4 regions of the Ornithinibacillus bavariensis genome follow, and region 2 is predicted to be linked to each of the others. Evidence: riboswitches for the same ligand, from Rfam matches in the RefSeq annotation. Region 2 holds a riboswitch; each other region holds the start of a gene.
The links. Region 2 has a riboswitch for S-adenosylmethionine ahead of HNR27_RS03470 (methionine ABC transporter ATP-binding protein). Riboswitches for the same ligand answer to the same signal wherever they lie in the genome.

Region 1 (5,743 bases), 620 kb from region 2:
ATGAAAGATGAGTTCACTTAAAATCATTAGCTTAAAAAAAGCATCGAATCCTTCGATATCATTTGTCGGGTCTAATTCTGCATATCCTAATTGCTGTGCTTGATAAAGTGCTTGTTTAAAAGGAATCTTCTTCTCACGCATTTCCGTTAGTATATAATTAGAGGTACCATTTAAAATGGCTGTAACTTGCCGTATCTGATTGACGTGTAGGAGCTTACGGATGGTTTGGATAATCGGGATTCCGCCTGCGGTCGTAGCTTCAAAGCCAACCTGAACATGGTAATCTTCAGCAAGTGCAAGTAATTCTTTTCCATGATGGGCAAACATCGCTTTATTGGCAGTTATGACATGCTTTTTAGCCTTAATACTTTTTGCTAAATACGAATAGGCCGGTTCAACACCAACAATTGCCTCCAAAACAAGTTTTATTTCTGGATTATCGAGTATATGTTGGAAATCGGTCGTAATGAGATGGTTACCCTCGAAATTCCTATGTTTTTCTGGGTGTTTTACTAATATGGTCGTAACCTCGATGGATACACCTAGCTTTTCCTCTATACGTTTGTTGAGTTTTTGCAAGGTTCGATAAACACCTTTTCCAACAGTTCCCAGCCCAAGAAGGGCGACTTGAATTTTTTCCACACCATCACTCCTAATAAGTTCTTAATTAGTCAAGAAACGTTTTGACAGCCTTTCCCCATTTTGGATATTCTGTTAGAAAGCCATCGTGACCGAAAGACGTTTGAACAAGGTGATAGCTGCAGTTTGGTGTATAGCTAGCAAATTCACGAATGACTTTTGGTTCATAGATTAAATCATGCTCATAGCCAATGGCTAGAATATCACATTGAAAGGACTCACAGGTTTTCCTCAAATTGCCACGGCTTCTTCTAATATCGTGTGAATTCATCGCTTGAAGTAGAGTTATATAACTATTTGCATCAAAGCGTTTAGCAAGCTTTTCTCCTTGGTAGTTCAAATAAGATGCAATTTCGAAAAGCTCGCCGTCTTTTAAGCGTTTAAAACGCTCTTCAAATAGAACGGGGCTTCGGTAGGTTACCATTCCAATCATCCTAGCAATCTCTAACCCTCGTATGTTCTCCGAAAATGAGTAATTCCCTCTATTCCAATTAGGATCTGCCTTAATAGCCTCCTCAGCAATATGATTATAGGCGATTCCATAGTTAGATAGGGTAGGAGTTACTGCTAGGACAATTAGCTTCTCCATAAAACACGGATAAAGAAGCCCCCATTCTAATGCCTGCATTCCTCCAAGTGAACCCCCAATGATAGCATATAGCTTTTTAACTCCTAAATTCTGTAGAGCGAGGTACTGAGCATGAACCATATCTCGAATAGTAATTTTGGGAAAAGCGGCACGATATTGTTTTCTGGTTGTTGGATTGATACTCGTTGGTCCTGTTGAACCATTACAACCACCAAGAACATTAAAGGTAATGACTTGATAATAATCTGTATCCACTGATTGACCTGTACCAATCAGTCCATTCCACCACCCAGGCTCTTCCGGGTTTCCTACGGTTATATGATTGCCCGTTAATGCGTGGCAGACTAGAATGACGGGTGCATCGGCTGGACCTACCCATTCATATGCTAAGACTGCCTGTGTTAGGGTTTCCCCAGATTCTAATTGGATTGGACCAATAGCTACAGTTCCTGTAGTAGTTTGGTAGTTTGTTTGCTTAGACATCGACTTACCCACTCCTCAAGAAGGGTTAACTCATTTGTATTTGTTGTTTCTCTATCCCGCGAATTTTTAGTAGCTCTTCCAATAAAGAACGATTTGTTATCACCTTTATGCCTATGGCCTCCAAGTGATGAAGAATGGTGTCGTTCGCATTTGATTTTTCAACCCATAGTATTTTTACTTGTTTATTAACAAGTTCTTCAATTGCAGAAGGGGGAAGGTTGTCATCATTCACAATTACGGCATCTACACAAGCAGCGTCACTGAGGTTTTGGACATCAAAGCCATATAGCTTCAGTTTTTCTATATTGGTACTAACCACTTGTGATATTGAATATTCCGGAAAAGCAATTACCTTTTTATGAATGCCGTCAGTTCTATCAAATGGTGAGTGGAGAAGCCAATGAATAATCGGATCTTCGTCCGTATTTGTATTCTCTTCTTGATTCGTTGCTATTGCAATCGCTTGGTTTAAATCCTGGATAATATCTTCAATAGCTTCAATTCCGACAGATAGGCGAATTAATTCCGCACTGACGCCACTCTTCTTCAAATCCTCTCTACTTAATTGCTGATGTGTTGTGGATGCAGGATGAATAATTAGTGATTTAGCATCACCGACATTTGCAACATGGGACCAAAGCCTTATCGAATCAATCAGTTTACGTCCAGCTTCTCTGCCGCCTGCAATACCAAAGGTAATCATCGAACCAAAGCCACCTCGTAAATATTTTTTTGCGAGCTCATGGGATGAATGGCTTGGTAAGCCAGGATAGTTTACCCATTCGACCTGGGGATGACTTTCTAAATATGCGGCAACCTGCTCAGCATTTATACAATGGCGTTCCATTCGTAAATGTAATGTTTCCAATCCCTGTAGTAATAAAAAAGCATTTTGTGGACTTAAACAGGCACCGATATCACGGAGAAGCTGTACTCTTAATTTGGTTGCATATGCAAGGGGGCCAAGGTCTGCATAGCGAATACCATGATAGCTTTCGTCTGGCTGTGTGAATTCTGTAAAACGCGTATTATTCCAGTCAAATCTCCCTCCGTCTACAACAACTCCACCAATTGAAGTACCATGACCGCCAATCCATTTTGTCGCAGAATGCACAACGATATCTGCACCCCATGTTAAGGGCTTAGAAAGTATCGGTGTACCAAAGGTATTATCGATGATGAGTGGAATATGATGCTGATGGCAAATACTCGCAGCTCTTTCTATATCAAATACATTCAAGCTTGGGTTGGTAATTATTTCAGCAAAAACAGCCTTGGTTTTATCTGTAATTTCTTTACTGATTTCCTCAGGATTTGTTCCATCAACAAACTTTACTGTGATGCCATACTTTGGTAACGTCTTAGCAAATAGATTGTATGTACCGCCGTATAAATTACTATCAGCGATAATTTCATCACCTGCACCAGCTAGATTCAGTACAGCTAATGTAATTGCTGCCATCCCAGAGGACGTTGCTACTGCCTGTGTACCATCCTCAAGAATGGCTACTCGCTTTTCAAATGCATCAACTGTAGGGTTCATAATCCTTGTATAAATATTCCCAGGTTCTTTTAAGGCAAATAAATTTTGCGCATGCTCTGTGTCGCGGAAAACATATGAAGTAGTTTGATAGATTGGAAGTGCTCTTGAACCAGTTGCCAGATCAGGAATCTGGCCACCATGTAATAGAGTAGTTTCAGGTTGTTCAACATGAAAATTGGTCATTATTAAATTCCTCCTTATTTTTTGGTTGTCTGGAGGAAGAGAGAGGAAATAAAAAAGCCCTCTTCCTAAGAAGAGGGCGCATAAATTACAGTGCCGTTCCTCCTCTTATCTTCCAGATCTGTTTGACCTGTAGGATTTAGCACCTTTTAAGGAAAGTTGTCTTTCGCCTAAGGTTGCCGGGCTTCATAGGGCCTATTCCCTCCACCGCTCTTGATAAGAGATTAAAATGTATATTGAATAATATATTATAGACATTAAAATAATATGTCAATACTTATTTTATAATTATTTTTGTTGGTCCAAACTTTTCATTTTCTTTACAGGGAACCGATAAACGGAACCTAAATAGATGAGTAGGGCAAGCCATATAAATCCAAAGGAAATAAGGTGCTCTGTCTGGAACGTTTCATGATACACAAAAACGCCAATGATTAACATAATAGTTGGAGCAATATATTGCAAAAATCCCACCATAGCTAGTGGAATACGTTTAGCACCACTTGCAAACATTAGTAACGGTATTGCAGTTGCGATCCCTGCCCCCATTAGAAATAGGTTATCCTGTGTAGACCCGGCTGAAAAAGAGAATGCATTTTCCGGTAGTGTTAATAAATAGATGAGTGCAATAGGTGTCACAATCATCGTTTCAATGGTTAATCCGAACATGGCTGGAATGTCTACTACCTTTTTAAACAATCCATATAATGCAAAGGTTACCGCTAGAAAAATAGATACCCATGGGAAAACACCATAGCTGAAGGTGAGGTATAATACCCCTACTCCGGCTAATATCACGGATAGCGTTTGACTTCTTGTCAGTTTTTCCTTCAAAACTATAATAGCAAGTAGAATACTGACTAATGGGTTGATATAGTAGCCAAGGCTTGCCTGGATAACATGATCACTATTGACTGCCCAAATATAGGTAAGCCAGTTTAAACTAATAACGATTGACGCTAGTGTTATACTTATTAGCTTCTTTTTATCGTGAAGAATGGCCTTACACTCGTCAATAAACCCTGACCATTTCCTTGCAAAAAGCACAACTAAAACCATAAAAACAAAAGACCAAATAATACGATGAGCTAAAATTTCACCAGCTGAGATATGGTCAATTAGCTTCCAATAAATTGGTAGAAAGCCCCATAATATGTAAGCAAAAGTAGCATACAAAACACCAATCTTATCCGTATTCCGTTCCATTTCTAAAACCTTCTTTTTCTTAAATTTCTTATAAATAAACTCATTTTAAATTTAATTAATTGAAAAGGCAAAGAAAAGGCATTGCATAAGACAGACAGCTAGCCTGTTCGAAGCTGTTTCTAGGAATCATTGAAATGTCTAATGAAACAATAAAGAAAACGCTTTCATAAATTAGGATTATAGAATATGATATTACTAGATACAAAAAAGAGGAGGAGAAATTTATGGCAAGACATTATAAACATATGGAAACATCTGTTATTCATGAAGGCTACGATTCAAAGGACATGTTAGGAAGCCTATCAACACCATTGTTTCAAACCTCTACCTACACATTTGCAACAGCAGAACAAGGGGAAAGACGATTTGCTGGAGAAGAAGAAGGTTATATTTATTCACGTTTAGGAAATCCAACAGTAAAGGTATTAGAAGATAGAATTGCAGCACTAGAAAATGGCGAAAGAGGTCTAGCTTTTGGTTCTGGGATGGCGGCGGTATCTGCAGTTCTTATTGCGTTAACAAAAGCAAATGATCATATTCTTTGTTCATCGGGATTGTATGGCTGCACATTCGGATTGTTAACCATGATGAAAGAAAAATATAATATCTCGCATGATTTTTCCCAAATGGAGACAGAGGAAGATATCCGCTCCAAAATTAGGCCTGAAACAGCATGCATTTATGTAGAGACACCTATTAATCCAACGATGAAGCTAATCGATCTCGAGCTGGTGGTACGTGTTGCTAAGGAATACGGAATTCCTGTAGTTGTTGATAATACCTTCGCTTCTCCTTATCTACAAAATCCACTAGATTTAGGCTGTGATGTGGTGCTTCATAGTGCGACTAAATATATTGGTGGACATGGAGATGTGATTGCAGGACTTGTCGTAGGAAAAAAGGAATTTTTAGATGAGGTCGCCATGACGACTTTGAAGGATATCGGTGGAGTCATATCCCCATTTGATGCGTGGCTCTTATTACGTGGGCTAAAAACACTTCCTGTTAGGATGGATCGGCACAGTGATAATGCAGAAGAAATTTTTAAACGATTAAAAACACATCCTAATGTGACCGAGGTTTACTATCCGAATGATGAATCC
Region 2 (5,743 bases):
ATGGTAATGGTTATTATATGACAATTTTACTAGTTTCTTTCTATGTTTTCTTGATTGGTGGGACTATTACATCGTTAGTGATAGATAACTTGATTGGAAAAATGAATAGGGTTAGAACCTTTCATCGCTATATAATGTCGCTACTACTATATGGCATCACTGGCGCCGGGATCGCCACCCTGTTTTCCATTTTTCAGGGAAGCGTAATTGAAATTTCCATTATGCCTCTATTCCTATTAGGAGCTCTTCCAGGTATTCTTTACTTTAATGTCCTTATTCTACTATCGGCTCTTTTCAAGTACGCACGAAGTAGGATAGCCATGAAGTAACCAATTAAAACACCAATCGTATTTAACAGTAAATCATCCACATCAAAACTTCTAGAAATGACGCCATTAATTGATAATACTAGCTGCATTACTTCAATGAATAATGTACTCCCTATACCGATTAATAGACTATGTATGAAAGTCGCTTTCTTTATAAATAGGACGATAAAAATGCCAATAGGAATAAACACAACAATATTACCCAATAAATTTATGATTTGTAGGGAAAAGTCTCCTTGAAAATTTATATATAGATTAATCGTTCGGAATGGAATAAGATTTATCGAAGCTAAGCTAGGAGTAGAAGTTCCATTTGCCGGAAATAATGTCAAATAGAGCAAACATTCCACATAAGCAATTAATAGCATGTTAATGATTTCTCGGTAAACCTTTACATGCTTTTTTTTCTGTATTAGACGGATGAAAGCATAGACTAGTAATGTGATCAGAATTAATAGAACAGGGATATCGTTAATATATTTCATAATAGCTCCTTCGAAGAATTTATCGCAGGTTAACTGGCTGTAGGACCCTTTATCAAGAATTCGCAAGAAATAGAGAATAATAAGTGGGGGTCGGGTAGCACGTCAAACGCCGGATTCGTTCAACTAACATAAAGTGGGGGAGAAATAGAAACCCTGCTGTATGAAGTTTCACTCTATACATAAATTATAATAGACTTCTAGCTTTATCATCAAGTGTGGTTAAGTAAAAATAGGATGAAATACGGAAGTTTTATGAGAATTGCTTAGGTAACCATACATCTTCCTGAAGTCTATACGGAAAATCCTGAAGTTTCCCACCAACTCACTGAAGTTTACGATAATCAAGCTATAGAACCAGCATTTACCTTATAATTCTTTTCTATAAATGGTAAAATAGCCTTAGCAAAGGAGGGGAATCTTTTGGCACTTACATTCTATTGGTATCCGAACTGTGGTACTTGTAAAAATGCTAAGAAAATTCTAGATGAGCATAACATTGACTATAGCAGCATACATATTGTGGAAGAAACACCTTCTAAAGAGGTTCTATTGGATTTAATTGAAAAAAGTGGTTTGCCTGCTAAAAAGTTTTTCAATACGAGTGGAGTTAAATACCGTGAATTAAATATTAAAGAAAAAATTCAAGATGCTTCTGTAGAGGAAATGGCAGAGATATTGGCTTCTGATGGAATGCTCATTAAACGACCAATTGTTACAGATGGCAATGCTGTAACGGTTGGATTTAAGGAAGAAGAATTTCGTCAAAAATGGGCGGAAAAATAAGTATAAATACTAGCGCAAAATAATTATAGCTTGTATAGTTAATATACAATCAAATATTTTTCGGAGGGATCTTGAATGAGCTTACCAAACGATCTTCTTTATTCAAAAGAACATGAGTGGGTTAAAAGAGAAGGAAATGTAGTACGAATTGGAATAACGGATTTTGCTCAAGATGAGTTAGGTGATATTGTATTCGTTGAGCTTCCAGAGGTTGGCGATGAAATTTCTGTGAACGAGCCATTTGGTAGTGTAGAATCTGTTAAAACAGTTTCAGAGTTATATGCACCTGTAAGTGGAAAAGTTGTGGAAGTTAATTCTGAGCTTGAGGACAGCCCTGAGCTTGTTAACGAATCTCCATATGAAAATGCATGGATGATTGTAGTAGAGCTTTCAAATGAAGCAGAAATTAATGAGCTACTTTCACCAGAAGCATATAAAGAAGTTATTGAGCAAGACTAATAGTATGCAATAAAGCTGACTCCTGTTCTTAGAAGCGGAGTCAGCTTTTCATTACAATTGTGTTTTACCCAGAGGCGCCATTCTTAAAGGGGGATCTATTATGATTTCACAGGATTGTGTCATTATTGTAGAAGGACTGACAGATAAGAAGCAGCTTGAAAAAGTGATTGATGATCAAGTTACGATTATATGTACGAATGGAACGTTTGATATTGAGCGCTTTGATGAACTGTTAGAAACCTATCAATTGGATGAAAAGGATGTATTTATTTTAGTCGATGAGGATAAGTCTGGATTAAAATTAAGAAAGCAACTCGCATCGGAGCTTCCACACGCCGATCATATTTATGTTAGTAGTGAATATCGAGAGGTTGCTGCCACTCCGGAACGTATTTTAGCAATGCTTCTACTTGGTAAGCACATTGCAGTAAACCCTCAATATTTGGCATAGTTTTTGGAGTAGGTGATTTTTTGCAGGAAATAACTACAGCGGAAATACAAGAATCGGACTATTTGTTATATATCTATACACCATTTTGTGGAACCTGTCATGTTGCAAGGACCATGCTAGAAAAGATTGAGGATGTTCATAAGGAAACTATCTTCTATGAAATGAATGCATCACTTCAACCAGAATTTATGCAACAATATCAGGTTGAAAGTGTGCCATGCTTATTAATTAAAAAGGGAGATAGGGTGCTAGAAAAAGTCTATGCATTTCAATCTATTGGCAATATATATAGTTATTTATACAAGCATTGTCCGGAGTTATTTACCGAAAAAAAATAAATTGTTTTTTAAAAACTATTGACACCTGTACATTACGGTGGTATAGTTTAATCTATCGAATTTAACAATTTTATATATTATATCTCTTATCCAGAGCGGTGGAGGGAAAGGCCCTATGAAACCGCGGCAACCTTCAAACATTCGTGTTTGAAAAAGGTGCTAATTCCTACAAAGCAAATTTGCTTTGAAAGATGAGAGAACGTGAAGATATAACATGATTACGTCTTTCTGTTCTCTTACAGAAAGGCGTTTTTTATTTTTGACAATGGACCTGTATGTATGGAAAGTTTTTACTTGGTGCAATAAGGGGACATTTTTGGTACATGATAAAAAGAAGGAGGGTCACCAATGATTTCAATTGATGGTCTTACGAAAATATTTCGTTTAAATAAAAAAGATATAACTGCTGTTGATCACCTAAGCCTATCTATTGAGGATGGGGAAATATTTGGAGTGATTGGCTATAGTGGCGCTGGAAAGAGTACATTTATCCGTCTTCTAAATCGGTTAGAAGAGCCAACCTCGGGAAAAGTTACCATACAAGGGAAAGAAATCACTTCGATGAAAAAATCTGAACTTCGTGTTGCTAGGCAAGATATTGGGATGGTTTTTCAGCATTTTAATCTACTCTGGTCTAGAACCGTAAGTGAAAATATTGCATTTCCACTAGAGATTGCAGGGGTACCTGCCGAAGAACGAGTAAGAAGAGTGAAGGAGCTAATTGATTTAGTTGGTCTTACTGGAAGAGAGAATTCCTATCCTTCTCAATTAAGTGGTGGACAAAAGCAGCGTGTTGGTATTGCGAGGGCGTTAGCGAATAAACCAAAAGTATTACTTTGTGATGAAGCAACATCAGCACTCGATCCAGAAACAACCAACTCCATCCTTGAGTTATTAGTAAATATCAATAAGAAGCTCGGCTTAACTATTATCTTAATAACACATGAAATGCATGTAATACGGAAGATATGTAACCGTGTTGCAGTAATGGAGGATGGGAAGATCGTTGAGCAAGGTGATGTATTAAACGTCTTTCTAAGGCCAGAACAGGACGTCACAAAGAAATTTGTAAAACAGGTAATGAGTAGTAGTGATGAAGAGGAATTAGAAAATTTCCTAGTTCATTATACGGGAGGAAAATTAGTTGAACTCACTTTTGTTGGGGAATCTACGAATCAGGCCTTAATTAGTACGATCTCTAAGAAATTTGAAATAGAGGTTAATATTCTCCAAGGAAAAATAACCCAGACACAAAGAGGCGCATATGGAAAATTAACTGTTCAGCTTCAGGGAGAAGATGCGGAAATTGCACATGCGATTTCATTTATTGAAAATGATACCTCAGTTCAATTGGAGGTGATACAGCATGCTAACTAATCTATTTCCAAATATAAAATTGGAGGATTTGTGGGAGGCAACTCTTGAAACCTTCTATATGACGAGCATATCCCTTATCGGCACCTTTATAATTGGTATCATTTTAGGATTATTGCTTTATTTAACTGCAAAAGGCGGCCTTTGGGAAAATAAAATATGCAATGTAATCGTTGGTGCAATTGTGAATGTATTTCGAGCAATACCTTTTATTATTTTAATTTTATTGCTATTCCCTTTCACAAAAATGCTCATCGGTACAGTCCGAGGTCCAAATGCTGCATTACCAGCTTTAATTATTGGAGCAGCGCCGTTTTATGCAAGATTAGTAGAAATAGCATTAAAGGAAGTATCAAAAGGTGTTGTGGAAGCAGCACTGGCTATGGGAGCAAAGACGAAAACCATTATCTTCAAGGTTCTACTTCCAGAATCATTGCCTGCCTTAATTTCAGGAATAACTGTTACTGCGATTGCTCTAATTGGTTATACAGCGATGGCAGGTGTTATTGGAGCAGGTGGTCTAGGAAATTACGCCCATTACTTTGGATTTATGCGAAGAGATTTTGATGTTGTTTTTGTGTGCACGATAGCTATTGTTATTATTGTTTTTGTATTTCAATTCATTGGAGACTTTATCTCTAATAAAGTGGATAAACGATAATTTAGAAGATACGGCCATTGCCGATATTCATATACAACATATAAGAGGAGAGTATACAAATGAAAAAAATTATAGCGCTAGTATCATTATTATTAATTGTACTTTTAGCAGCATGTGGGGGAGAAAAAGATTCTAACGGAAAAAATGCAGAAGGTAAAGAGTCTAATGTATTAGTAGTTGGGGCATCTAGTGTTCCACATGCTGAGATTTTGGAAAAGGCGAAGCCAATTCTTGAAGAAAAAGGTATTACAATTAAAATTGAGCCATACGAAGACTATATACTCCCGAATGACGACCTTGAAAATGGTACATTGGATGCCAACTTTTTTCAACATATACCATATTTAAAGGATACAGTTGAGAAAACAGGCTATGATTTAGACTATGTTGCAGGAATTCATATTGAACCAATGGGAGTATATTCAAAGGAAATTAGTAACATAGATGATATCCCTAACGGAACAGAGGTTTTATTAAGTAACTCGGTACCAGATCATGGTCGAATACTTACGTTATTTGAAGCTAATGGATTGATTAAATTAGACGAAAATGTTGATAAATCAAAAGCAACGATTGACGATATTGTCGAAAATCCAAAAGAACTAAAATTCTCCCCTGATTATGCAGCTGAGCTACTTCCTGAGTTGTATGAGTCTGAAGATGATACACTAGTTGTTATTAATACGAACTTTGCACTACAAGCAGGATTAGACCCTCAAAAGGACTCTGTATTTATTGAGGATGGGGATTCACCGTATGTAAACGTAATTGCGGTACGTTCAGAGGACAAAAATAATGAAAACATGAAAACATTAGTAGAAGTACTCCAGTCCAAAGAAATCCAGGATTTCATTCTTGAAAAA
Region 3 (5,743 bases), on a different contig from region 2:
CCACTCAGTTCTTACCATTTTTACTGTTATGCCATATATCACAGTGGTGAGAAGAAAAGCCCACAATGAATCCGTACCAAGTAAGAATAAACTTATAAATAATGATATTGGAAGATAAATCTGTCCAACCCAATAATAAGCTTTCATTAGGCGCTGCTCTTGGTTTCTTATCGTTAGCCCTAAACCTAGTAGTGCAATAGCTCCAATTACAAATTCAAACCATTCGAATAGTGTTGGTATTTGGGTTAATTCTGTATGAAGTACCACTAACACACTAAAGTAAAATATTACCGAAATGCTACTCATGATATAGGGAATAGCAGCCCAATTTGTTTTCCGATAAAGAAGATAGGCCATTCCAATTCCACCTAAATAAATGAAAGCCCTAGTGATTGATTCTAACCCAAAACTTAAGCTGAATATAATGCCTAAACCATAAAAAATTTGTGCTGTATAAAAACTACTAGATGAAAAGTTTATCCACGAGCTCTTCTTCCATATGTAGCTTGCAGTAAGTACGAATAAACTACCAAATATTACGCCAACCACTTGAATAGGCTCTTCTATAAACATCGCATTAGTCGGTTTCATAAAATGAGCATGTATAGTGATAATAAACAGAGCTATTGAAACCGGATGAAGCCAAGGTGCAATTTTCTTCATTGCAACTCGATTTTCATAATGGTTCATGACAATTGCAGTCAATCCTAGAATGAAAAACATCAGACTCTGTATAAATTTTGTTGAATCCAGTAGTGCGATAAATAATGTGATGATTAGCATCAGTCCGCTAATGTCACGAGAACTTTCTTTTATAGGCTTCCATAGTGCTATATTAACAAAACACCCACCTACCAGATAGAAAAGAAATACAAATAGATAGAATGGAAATGTAATAGAATCATAATTAAACCAAAGCTTTCCTAATAACGCTAATTCGTATATGGCACTTACTAGAAAAATCGGACTTAAATACGTAAACAGCTTATTCTTAACGGTTGACGCAAGATAAGTAAAATTAAGAGCGATAATAATATAGGCTATCATTAATATGATGGAACCTACTCCAGCCCTTAGTAAAATTCCTTCCAAACTAATATACAAAAATGCCATTGCTGATACGACAGCACTTGTTATACGAAATATCTTATGCAAAGATCCAGAATCCTTGATAAGCTTCGGTAGTGCTAAAAAGATTACTCCAAGTAATGCATATGCAATCTCCCCTACCCCTTCAAGGATAGAGTTTTCTACAAGCTGATATGCTCCATAAATTAGCATTGCAGTAAAAACGAAATGGTAGGATCTATGATTACTAACAAAAATCATTGCAAAATAAATTACGGCTGTTAATAGCAAATTAAAACTATACATGACTTCAGAATCATAGAATACTAACATCAGCAAAGTAGAAAGGATAAGATTTGCTTGAATAAAAGGGATAAACTCCTTTAAAAATAATGTTAGTTTATGATGATTCTTAAATGTACGATAACCAAGAATTAGTAGTGCATTGTACAGCATAATACTGAAATAAAAACCATCAATTGGTAAATGTAGAGCAGCAATTACTAGTCCTACTAATACGCTCAGTGTGACATAGGAAAACCAAACGAACAATCGAGATGCTAGTTTTATTGCCAAGAAAGCATAAATCGGTAAGATCACTAATGTTCCGATCGCTCCGAATAGGTATTTACCCTCTCCAGAAAAAGACAAATAGCTACCAAATAGCTCGAAGTAACCTGCCGAAACTACGATTATTGGTAAAAACAAACTACCTAATACGATAAAAGCAAAGCCTGTTTTTTTAATATGCAATACCCTACTCGTTAACCATGCTAAGGTGTAAAATAAAACAGATACTGCTGCAATTAACCCTGTCTTTGTCCAATTCCCTAGCATTTCCCAAGTACTAGTTGCTAATACCAATCCGCCTAATAGTAGTAAAATTACACCAAGATTTAGCCCCCATGTAATGTTACGCTCTCTAACCTGTTTCGCAGTTAATTCTTTTTTAGACTTTATTACTGGTTGAGAAGGAACAGTTTGTTTTACTTCTTTCTGAAGTTCTTCCTTAGTCTGCGTAATACTATTCATCTGTGGCTTAGGTGCTTCCTTGGTCTGCCTAATACTATTCATCTGTGGCTTAGGTGCTTCCTGCTTTGGTATTTTCGTGTCCTGTTCAATCTGATTTCCTTTTGGCAGATTACTATAATATTTTGTATGTGAATTAACTACCTTTGCAGCAATATTTAATGATAAATATCTAGCTTTTACTAGTTTATTTAATTCTTCACGTACAATCTCCCTTTTCTCCTCTGGGCTCAGTTGTGTCATTGTTTCACCAACCTTATGTAAAAATTTTCTACATCCATCATAACAGTATATTGATTCTGATTCATCAACATTTTTATAATTTGCGAACTATAGGGTATTGACAATATAATAAAACATGTGTAAATTGATTTTAACAATTTTATATCGAAATATTTCTTATCCAGAGAGGTGGAGGGACTGGCCCTTTGAAGCCTCGGCAGCGGACTCATACGAGTACTGTGCCAATTCCAGAAGTGTAACGCTTGAAGATAAGAAGAGATAGATTCATGAAGTTTATTCACCTCTTCTTATTTTTAAGAAGAGGTTTTTTGTTTTAAAAAATATAGGATGAGGTGGTTAAGATGAGCTTTCAAGCTACAAATGAATTATTAAAAGTAATTGAAGTACTGAAAGAAAAAGAATGGGTAGATTTGACTCATACGTTTGGTCCTGAATCCCCACACTTCTCAGCTTTTGAATCAGCAGAGTTTAAAACTTTATTCACACATGATGAAGGATTCTTTGCCCAACAATTTACGTTTCCAGGTCAATATGGTACACATCTAGATGCACCTATACATTTTGTCCGAAATAAACGCTATCTTGAAGACCTGGAATTGAAGGAGCTTGTTTTACCACTCGTTGTCATTGATAGGTCAAAAGAAGCTTCTATGGATAATGATTACACACTTTCCGTAGCTGATGTTCTTGAATTCGAATCAACATACGGGCAAATTGAAGCAGGTAGCTTTGTTGCCTTAAGAACCGACTGGAGCAAGCGGTGGCCAAACCATGATTTGTTCAATAACAAAGACGAAAGTGGTGTTGCTCATGCACCAGGATGGGGACTAGATGCACTAAAGTTTCTATTCGAGGAAAGGAATATTAAAGCTGTTGGACATGAAACATTTGATACTGACTCTGCAATAGATTACAGAAAGAATGGTGCACTTTTAGGAGAGTATTATGTTCTAGAACAGGATACATATCAAGTGGAGCTACTAACTAACTTGGACAAATTACCTGCAAAAGGTGCAGTTATTTTTAATATTGTACCAAAGGCTAAAGAAGCATCAGGATTTCCTGTACGATCATTTGCTTTATTACCATAACATATAGAGAGAAGGAAAAAGAATGAGTGATAGATTAGTTAAAGTACCATTTCGGGCTGATCATGTTGGTAGTTTACTCCGTCCTGCAAATCTATTAAAGGCAAGAGAAGAGTTTAAAAATGGGATTATTACCAAAGATGAACTGCGAGAAATAGAGACTCAGGAGCTTAAACGAATTGTAGCAAAACAAATCGAGGTAGGACTCGAGCTTGTAACAGATGGTGAATTTCGCCGTTCTTGGTGGCATATTGATTTTCTTGAAAATTTAAATGGCCTGGAGGGGTATGTTCCTGAACGCGGAATACCCTTCCAAGGAATAGAAACCGAACCCTACGATGTCCGTAATATTGGAAAAATATCCTTTAACCATGAACACCCATTTTTAGAGGATTTCAAGGTTTTTAATGAAATTGTTGCAGGGCGAGCAGTGGCAAAACAAACAATACCTAGCCCGAACCAACTATTTCACCGAGGAATAAGAAATACAGCAATCTATCCTACAGTCGAAGAATATGCTAATGACATTATCCTAGCTTATCGTGATGCACTAAAAGCTTTCTATGATATTGGTGTACGTTACCTACAGTTAGATGATGTTTATATTGCAGGCTTAAATGCTGAAAGTTTAGTAGCTTATGAGCCCGGTCTCACACGTGAAGAATTAATTGATTTAGCGCTCCGAGTCGTCAATGGCGTATTAGAGGGTAAGCCTGACGATCTTTACGTGACCACCCATTTATGTCGGGGAAATTATGAATCCAGGTGGGCGTTCGAAGGAAGCTATGCACATATTGCCCCTACTTTGTTTGCTAAAGAAAGGGTAAGTGGATTTTTCTTAGAATATGATGACCATCGCTCGGGTGATTTTAAGCCATTAGAGCATATCCCAGCTGGCGGTGCTCAAGTAGTATTAGGACTTGTTACTTCAAAGTTTGGAGAATTAGAGGATAAAGAGACGATTAAAAAACGCATCCTAGAAGCAGCCCAATATGTTCCGCTAGAGCAATTATCACTTAGTCCGCAATGTGGATTCTCTTCCACACATCATGGAAATAAATTAACCGAGGAACAGCAATGGAATAAATTAAAGTTTATTGCTGAAATTGCCAAGGAAGTTTGGGGATAGACATTAGATTCATTATAAAAATACCAGGTCAAGAGAAATTGACCTGGTATTTAACAATCGTTATTTTGTTACTAATTCAAGCTCAACAGGAATAAACTCTTCTACTGTATCACCATTAATGATTTTGCCTGCAGCTTCAATTCCTTTTTCTCCAATTAATTTTGGTTGTTGAGCAATTGTTGCATCTAATCTTCCTTCTTCAACTGCTGCTACAGCGTCGTCCGTTGCATCAAAACCAACAACTACTACATTTTCAAGTAATCCTTTTGCTTCTAACGCCTCAAGTGCTCCAAGTGCCATTTCATCATTATGCGCAAATACGGCATGAATATCTTTTGTACTTTGAATAATATTTTCCATTACAGTTAAACCTTCTGTTCGATCAAAATTTGCTGTTTGATTAGCCACTACTTGTAGTCCTTCTGCATTATCCACAATATTATGGAAGCCCTCTCCACGTTCACGAGTAGCAGATGCTCCAGGAATACCCTCTAGTTCTACAATATTACCTGCATCACCTAGTTTTTCAGTGATGAATTTTCCTGCCATTTCTCCTCCAGCAACGTTATCAGAAGCAATGTGTGTAACCACCTCTCCACCATTTGCACTTCTATCAACCGTAATTACTGGAACACCCTTTTCATTGGCTAGTTCAACAGCAGATGCAATCGCATCAGAGTCAACTGGATTTACTAATAACACATCGATATCTTGTTGTAATAAATCCTCTATATCACCTAGCTGGGTAGATGGATCATCTTGTGCATCGGAAACAATGAGCTTATATCCTGCTTCATCTGCAGCAGCCTGTGCTCCATCACGAAGTGTAACGAAAAATGGGTTGTTTAATGTTGATACAGAAAGTCCAATTTTCACCTCTTTGTCACCTTTATCACTTGCTTTGTTAGAGCTTGAATCATCTGAGCCCGGCTTGTCTGTAGAACATGCAGCTAATGCTACTACTAAGATTGCAACTAAACCAAACATTTTAAGCATTTTCTTCATTAGAAATTCCTCCTAAAAATGACTTTTTTATTATTTTTGGATGTTATTCATCCATTACTAACGAATTATTTTGAACGTCTATCTAGTAAAACTGCTAGTAATATAATTCCCCCTTTCACAATCTGTTGATAGAAGGATGACACATTTAATAGGTTTAAACCATTGTCAATTACACCAATGA
Region 4 (5,743 bases), on a different contig from region 2:
CCCCATCTGTTCCTGTAACACCAATCTTAACAACTTTTGTTTTCTCGCCTTTTCCAGATGTATCACTACTACAAGCAGCTAGTGATACTACTGTGATAATCGCTAGTAAAAAAATGATTAATTTTTTCATCTTTTGTTCTCCTCGCTTTCTACCTGTTCCCTAACGTCTCATAATCTTTCTAGAAATAGTGTTACCAAGCCATTGTGCCAGCTGTACCAGTATGATTAGGATAATAACCGTAACAAGCATGACACTTCCATCAAAGCGCTGATAGCCATAGGTCATTGCAACATGGCCAAGACCTCCACCGCCAACTGTTCCCGCCATAGCTGAGAAGTCTATTAAACTAACTGTCACAAATGTTAAACCTAGAATTAGTGGGCCAAGTGCCTCTGGTATCAACACGGTATAAATAATTTGGAATGGACTTGCTCCCATCGCTTTGGCGGCTTCCACAACACCAGGGTCAATACTTACCAAGTTATTCTCTACAATCCGAGCAATCCCAAAAGAGGCGGCTATTGTCATCGGGAAAATCGCAGCCCAGGTTCCAATTGTTGTACCTACTACCAATCTAGTTAATGGGCTAATCGCGACTAAAAATATAATGAATGGAATTGGTCGAATGATATTTATGAAAATGTTCATGATTTGAAATACAAGCTGATTTTCTAAAATGTTCCCTTTTCGTGTTACGTATAGTAATAATCCAAAACCTATTCCTAGAATGGAGCCAAAGATTAGTGTCAAGATAACCATAAAGATTGTTTCACCTGTTGATTCCAAAATCCTTGGCCAAAATGTTGTCCAATCAACCCGCATCAAGTTCTACCTCCTCTACATCTACGATAGATTGCAGTTCTATCATTGCTGATTCAATCGCATCCGCATTGCCTTCAAAAGAAATTAGCAAATTACCAAATAACCTTTCCTGTAATTCACGTATGTAGCCATGTACAATATTGAAGTCGACACTGTATTTTTGCGTTATTTGTGAAAGGACGGGGGCATTTGTAATCTCTCCCTTGAAAGTGACACGATAAAGCCTCTTGCCACCCTTTTCCCTCCATTCCCTTAGTAATTTAGCAGAAGGTAAATCATTCTCTACGGATTTGATGAACCGCTTCGTTGTTGGGTGTTTGGGATTTGTAAATGTATCAAAGACAGAACCGACTTCAATGACTTCCCCTTCTTCCATGACGGCGACCCGGTCACAAATAGATTGAATAACATGCATTTCATGTGTAATTAATAAAACCGTTATTCCAAGTTCATGATTTACCTTTTTTAAAAGACGAAGAATATCACTTGTTGTATCCGGATCCAGTGCTGATGTTGCTTCATCACATATTAATATATCTGGTGACGTAGCAAGTGCCCGAGCAATCCCCACACGTTGCTTTTGACCACCAGAGAGCTGCTCTGGATAATCATTTGCTTTATCGGTAAGCCCAACAAAACTCAGTAGCTCCGAAACTCGCTCATTTATTTCTTTTTTAGGGATTCCGGCTAGCTTCAACGGATAAGCCACATTTCCCGCTACAGTACGTGAGGAAAACAAATTGAAGTTCTGAAAGATCATTCCTATTTTTCGCCGTAGCTTTCGTAGTTCTTTCTTAGGTAGTGTAGCAAGATCTACACCTTGGATCTGAATAGCCCCAGATGTTGGTTGCTCAAGCAGATTGACTAGCCGAAGTAATGTACTCTTTCCGGCACCACTAAAGCCAATAATGCCAAATATTTCTCCCTGCTCAATTGCAAGCGACACTCCTTTTACCGCATTCACCTCCCGCTTTCCGAGCCGGAATGTCTTAGAAGCGTTTTTAAATTCGATCATAGTCTGCTCCTCCTCGCAAATAGTTAATTCTCTGCAGCCAATAGTCGCAACCATCTAACTTCCCAGTATTCGAACGAAAAAAGCCTTCTAATTTCTCATCAAAAATAGAGAAATTAGAAGGCTTTATAAATTAAAACCATCTCCGTTCTCATCTTTCAAATGCAATATGGGTTGCATTTGTAGGATTTGGCACAGTGTTCATTTTCATGAATCTGTTGCCGAGACTTCATTGGGCCTATTCCCTCAATCTCTCTTGATAAGAAGTGATGTTACTATTTAATTGTTTGCAAGAATTATATATCACTATATTCCCAATTTGAAATACTGTCAATACCTTTTATTATTTTCTATACAATTAATTTTATTTTCATGATTATGACAGATTGAATTAATGTTATTCGAGCTTTATGTTAAAATTAATAAATAAACCCTACCAACCTTCCACTATAGTAGAAGGTTGGTAGGTAAATTTAAGATAAACAACTAGACCTTAAAAGGTTTAAACATCATGGAGGAATGATTTAACAAATGAAAAAACGAACTAAAATTCTATTATTCAACGCCACTTTCATTATTCTAGTAGGATGTGCAAATAATCCAACTAAAAACGAAACCGTTCATACAGAGGAAAGTATTCCATCAAGTACGGTAGGGGAAGCATACGGTAATGATTCTTCTGACACCTCCAATGTAGCGTCGATTGGTACAGATAGCAATACTTCTGAAAATGGGGACGTAAGTGGAGGTCATACGGAAGAAAACAACCCACTATCCGAATACTCTAATGAACAAATCGAATATGCAAGAGTTTGGTTACAGCTTGGTCCAAATCAAGAAATAGACAATTTATATGTCCAACATATACCAGCTGGAACACCTCTCAATCCTGATGATGAGACTAGTGCTAATTATCCTGTGGATGTTATTCAGTTGGCTGGTTCTCGATTAGTCGATGGTTCTGTAACGTATAGTGGGAATGGCGATGGAACGATCAATATTTACAATGTACCAATTCGCTGGGATGGCCAATATCCTGCTGGTGAAGACTTCTACACAGATATTATTAACAATACAAAGCTTGTTTATATTGATCCAGCTGAAGATGATAACATCGTTGAGCTAATAAGAAAGCAAATTATTAATTAAACCAAATATAAGCATACATAGATCAAATAGGTGATAAGGAGGAAGCGAATATGAGTAATAAAAAGATGTTGTCACTAGAACAGCAGGAAGGATTATTTAGAGTATTGAATGCTCGTTTTGAGAAACATAGGAATCGCCATGAAGATATAGAGTGGGAAAAAGTCCAAGCAAAGCTAGAAGCGAATCCTAGTAAAATGTGGTCCCTATTTGAAATGGAAAGAACTGGCGGTGAACCTGATGTTGTTGGTTATGATCAGGATAAGGACGAATACATTTTTTATGATTGTTCTGCTGAAAGTCCTAAAGGTCGCAGAAGTATTTGCTACGACAGAGAAGCACTGGAGGCTAGAAAAAAACATAAACCGGAAAACAGCGCTATGGACATGGCAACAGAAATGGGAATTGAACTCTTAACGGAAGACCAATATAGAAAGCTACAGAAACTTGGAAACTTCGATATGAAAACATCTAGCTGGATAAAAACACCTGCTGAAATTAGAAAGCTTGGCGGCGCACTTTTTTGTGATTATCGCTATGAACATGTCTTTGTCTATCACAATGGTGCGGATTCATACTATGGTGCTAGAGGGTTCCGTGGTTCATTAACCGTATAATTTAATAGATAGTCATATAAAGAAGAAACACTACAGGTGAGCTTAATTTCATTGTTTAGCTATCAAAGTTTTAGAGAAAGAATGAAATTCACAGTTGTATAAAGGGGGATGATTTAAGTTTAGCAATAGCTAAATAAATCATCCCCCTTGTACTTAATTGGAGTCAATATAATTAAGAATTATCGGCTGATTCTCCTCCATTGTCGCTTTGTATAAACTAATATTTCCAACAGTAGGTTTTGAAGCATCAGAGTGAACCTCAAAGTTTTCTTTTAATGCGATTGTCCATACTGCTTCATTATCTTTCTTTAGAACGATTGCTAGTGTACCAAATTGCTCCAAATTCTCCCATGAGAACAATTCAGATTCATTACCTACCGTAACATTTATTCCATCTGGACCACTTGTCACTGTGACATTATCTCCTTGCCAAACACCGTGTATCTCTGCTCCTACGTAATAATAGGATAATCCGCCCTTACGATCGCCATACGTCCCTACAAATTGTTGAATGTCACCATTTTTATCCTTATAGGTTAGAACTGCTATATCCTTAGCCAGCCACTTTACTTTATTGTTTCCATTTATCTTATTTTCCAAGACTTCTTTAGGACGAGCGAGAATACCATAATACGGGCGATAATAGATTGCTTCCCCACTTTGGACATTTTCCTTTACCGAGAATATTTTACTCAAGCTTGGTGATATGCTTGTTATATTTCTAATTTGTTGATTGCTATTTTCAAGTAGGACAATATTCGTAAGAAAGAAGATAACTCCAATACTAGCAATAATAACTTGATGGCTATTTTTCAGTTTAAGTAAAACTAGCAGCGCTACCGCTAAAAAAACGACAAATAAAAGATTAATCATATAAAATATACGGTTATCAATATACTCCACTTGATAGCGCACATGTAAAAAGAGGAATCCCATTTGTAAGCAAAAAAATCCGATTGCAATTAGAAAAAGCGTCCAGCCGACTATTTTTTTCCATTTTGCCCTATCCTTCATCCGGTTCTACCTCCTGCAAAAACTCCCATGTTAGACCATTATCCTTTGAAATAAATTTTCCTTTTACTAATCCACCTTCATAATCACCATTTGGCCCTTGATTTACTAGAACAGCCAGGTGGTCTTCCTCAATAAATGGAGCTTCCGCTTGAACAAACACTTTTCCGTACGGAGCGGGAATACTTAAACGAGCATGCCTCCAAACCTTTCCTCCATCCTGTGTCACATAGACATCTGGTGCTTCTGGATTAATGGTTCCATAGGATAGAAACCCTGTCTTCTCATCCACAAAGCTACCGAATGCAATCATCCTAGTAGTTGGAGGATCTTCAGTTTTCGTCCAGGTTTTACCACTATCGAAGGTTAGGAATACTGTTGAATACTCTTGAGACATTGTACGATCACCTGATACGATTACATATCCAAAGCTATCATTTAGAAACGCAATCTTTCGAAAACGAAGCTCTGGAAATTCCTCAGCTATTACACTATCTTGCCATGTATTCCCCTGATCAGTAGTATATTTCATGTTTAGCCCAACTTGCTTATATAGAAATGCTAAACGCTCTTCCGATAAAACATAGCTACCTTCAATCAATTCCTGTTTGTTCCCTTGATACTCTCCATTGAACAATAAATTTTTATCCACTGGGACTTTTATCCAATCCTTCCCCTTATTGTATGTAATAGTTAGTTCATCATTTTGTAAACTATAACTAATTGGGTCATCATTAACAGGTTGTAATGGCGTATTTTCTATCTCATTAGGTGTCTCTTCTTGGAGGTTATTTCGTAGATTTAGTTGTGGAAGCGTGTAGTTGTGTTCTAGATTCTGATAATAATATGTTCCTACGATGATTGCAGTTACCATAAGAACTGATAGTATTAAAAGGTAATTTCTCATGAATGGAACTCCTTTTTATTTCTATTTTCCTATATTTTGCTGGCTCTCTACAAATCTATAAAGTAACCATACTGGATTTATCTATCGATGATCCTAAGTGTCTTGCTCCCATCCATGTCAGATAACTATAGGATACTTTTTATTAACATTAATGTTATCACAAGCAGAAATAAGTTTACACACTTAATAAGAGAAATTCACAATGCTACAGCCCTTCAAAACAAATA

Region 1: it holds a riboswitch for S-adenosylmethionine, as region 2 does, so the genes downstream of both, HNR27_RS00520 (O-acetylhomoserine aminocarboxypropyltransferase/cysteine synthase family protein) here and HNR27_RS03470 (methionine ABC transporter ATP-binding protein) in region 2, are expected to answer to the same signal.
Region 3: it holds a riboswitch for S-adenosylmethionine, as region 2 does, so the genes downstream of both, HNR27_RS04980 (cyclase family protein) here and HNR27_RS03470 (methionine ABC transporter ATP-binding protein) in region 2, are expected to answer to the same signal.
Region 4: it holds a riboswitch for S-adenosylmethionine, as region 2 does, so the genes downstream of both, HNR27_RS09855 (methionine ABC transporter ATP-binding protein) here and HNR27_RS03470 (methionine ABC transporter ATP-binding protein) in region 2, are expected to answer to the same signal.

The regions. Positions count from the first base shown of each region.
Region 1 is NZ_JBNPWZ010000001.1:110,438-116,180, forward strand. Features, by position in the region: gene HNR27_RS00510 (homoserine dehydrogenase) at 1-642, opposite strand, end outside; gene metX (homoserine O-acetyltransferase MetX) at 668-1,711, opposite strand; gene HNR27_RS00520 (O-acetylhomoserine aminocarboxypropyltransferase/cysteine synthase family protein) at 1,737-3,437, opposite strand; SAM riboswitch class I at 3,540-3,657, opposite strand; gene rarD (EamA family transporter RarD) at 3,723-4,640, opposite strand; gene megL (methionine gamma-lyase) at 4,865-5,743, shown strand, end outside.
Region 2 is NZ_JBNPWZ010000001.1:731,526-737,268, forward strand. Features, by position in the region: gene HNR27_RS03445 (VanZ family protein) at 260-814, opposite strand; gene HNR27_RS03450 (arsenate reductase family protein) at 1,235-1,597, shown strand; gene gcvH (glycine cleavage system protein GcvH) at 1,673-2,056, shown strand; gene HNR27_RS03460 (toprim domain-containing protein) at 2,157-2,507, shown strand; gene HNR27_RS03465 (thioredoxin family protein) at 2,528-2,845, shown strand; SAM riboswitch class I at 2,929-3,043, shown strand; gene HNR27_RS03470 (methionine ABC transporter ATP-binding protein) at 3,194-4,222, shown strand; gene HNR27_RS03475 (methionine ABC transporter permease) at 4,212-4,880, shown strand; gene HNR27_RS03480 (MetQ/NlpA family ABC transporter substrate-binding protein) at 4,940-5,743, shown strand, end outside.
Region 3 is NZ_JBNPWZ010000002.1:220,878-226,620, reverse strand. Features, by position in the region: gene HNR27_RS04985 (SCO7613 C-terminal domain-containing membrane protein) at 1-2,340, opposite strand, end outside; SAM riboswitch class I at 2,494-2,595, shown strand; gene HNR27_RS04980 (cyclase family protein) at 2,682-3,431, shown strand; gene HNR27_RS04975 (5-methyltetrahydropteroyltriglutamate--homocysteine S-methyltransferase) at 3,454-4,557, shown strand; gene rbsB (ribose ABC transporter substrate-binding protein RbsB) at 4,618-5,562, opposite strand; gene HNR27_RS04965 (ABC transporter permease subunit) at 5,628-5,743, opposite strand, start outside.
Region 4 is NZ_JBNPWZ010000004.1:214,095-219,837, reverse strand. Features, by position in the region: gene HNR27_RS09865 (MetQ/NlpA family ABC transporter substrate-binding protein) at 1-130, opposite strand, end outside; gene HNR27_RS09860 (methionine ABC transporter permease) at 161-823, opposite strand; gene HNR27_RS09855 (methionine ABC transporter ATP-binding protein) at 813-1,838, opposite strand; SAM riboswitch class I at 1,984-2,101, opposite strand; gene HNR27_RS09850 (hypothetical protein) at 2,367-2,984, shown strand; gene HNR27_RS09845 (DUF4256 domain-containing protein) at 3,035-3,598, shown strand; gene HNR27_RS09840 (hypothetical protein) at 3,752-4,612, opposite strand; gene HNR27_RS09835 (WD40/YVTN/BNR-like repeat-containing protein) at 4,602-5,516, opposite strand.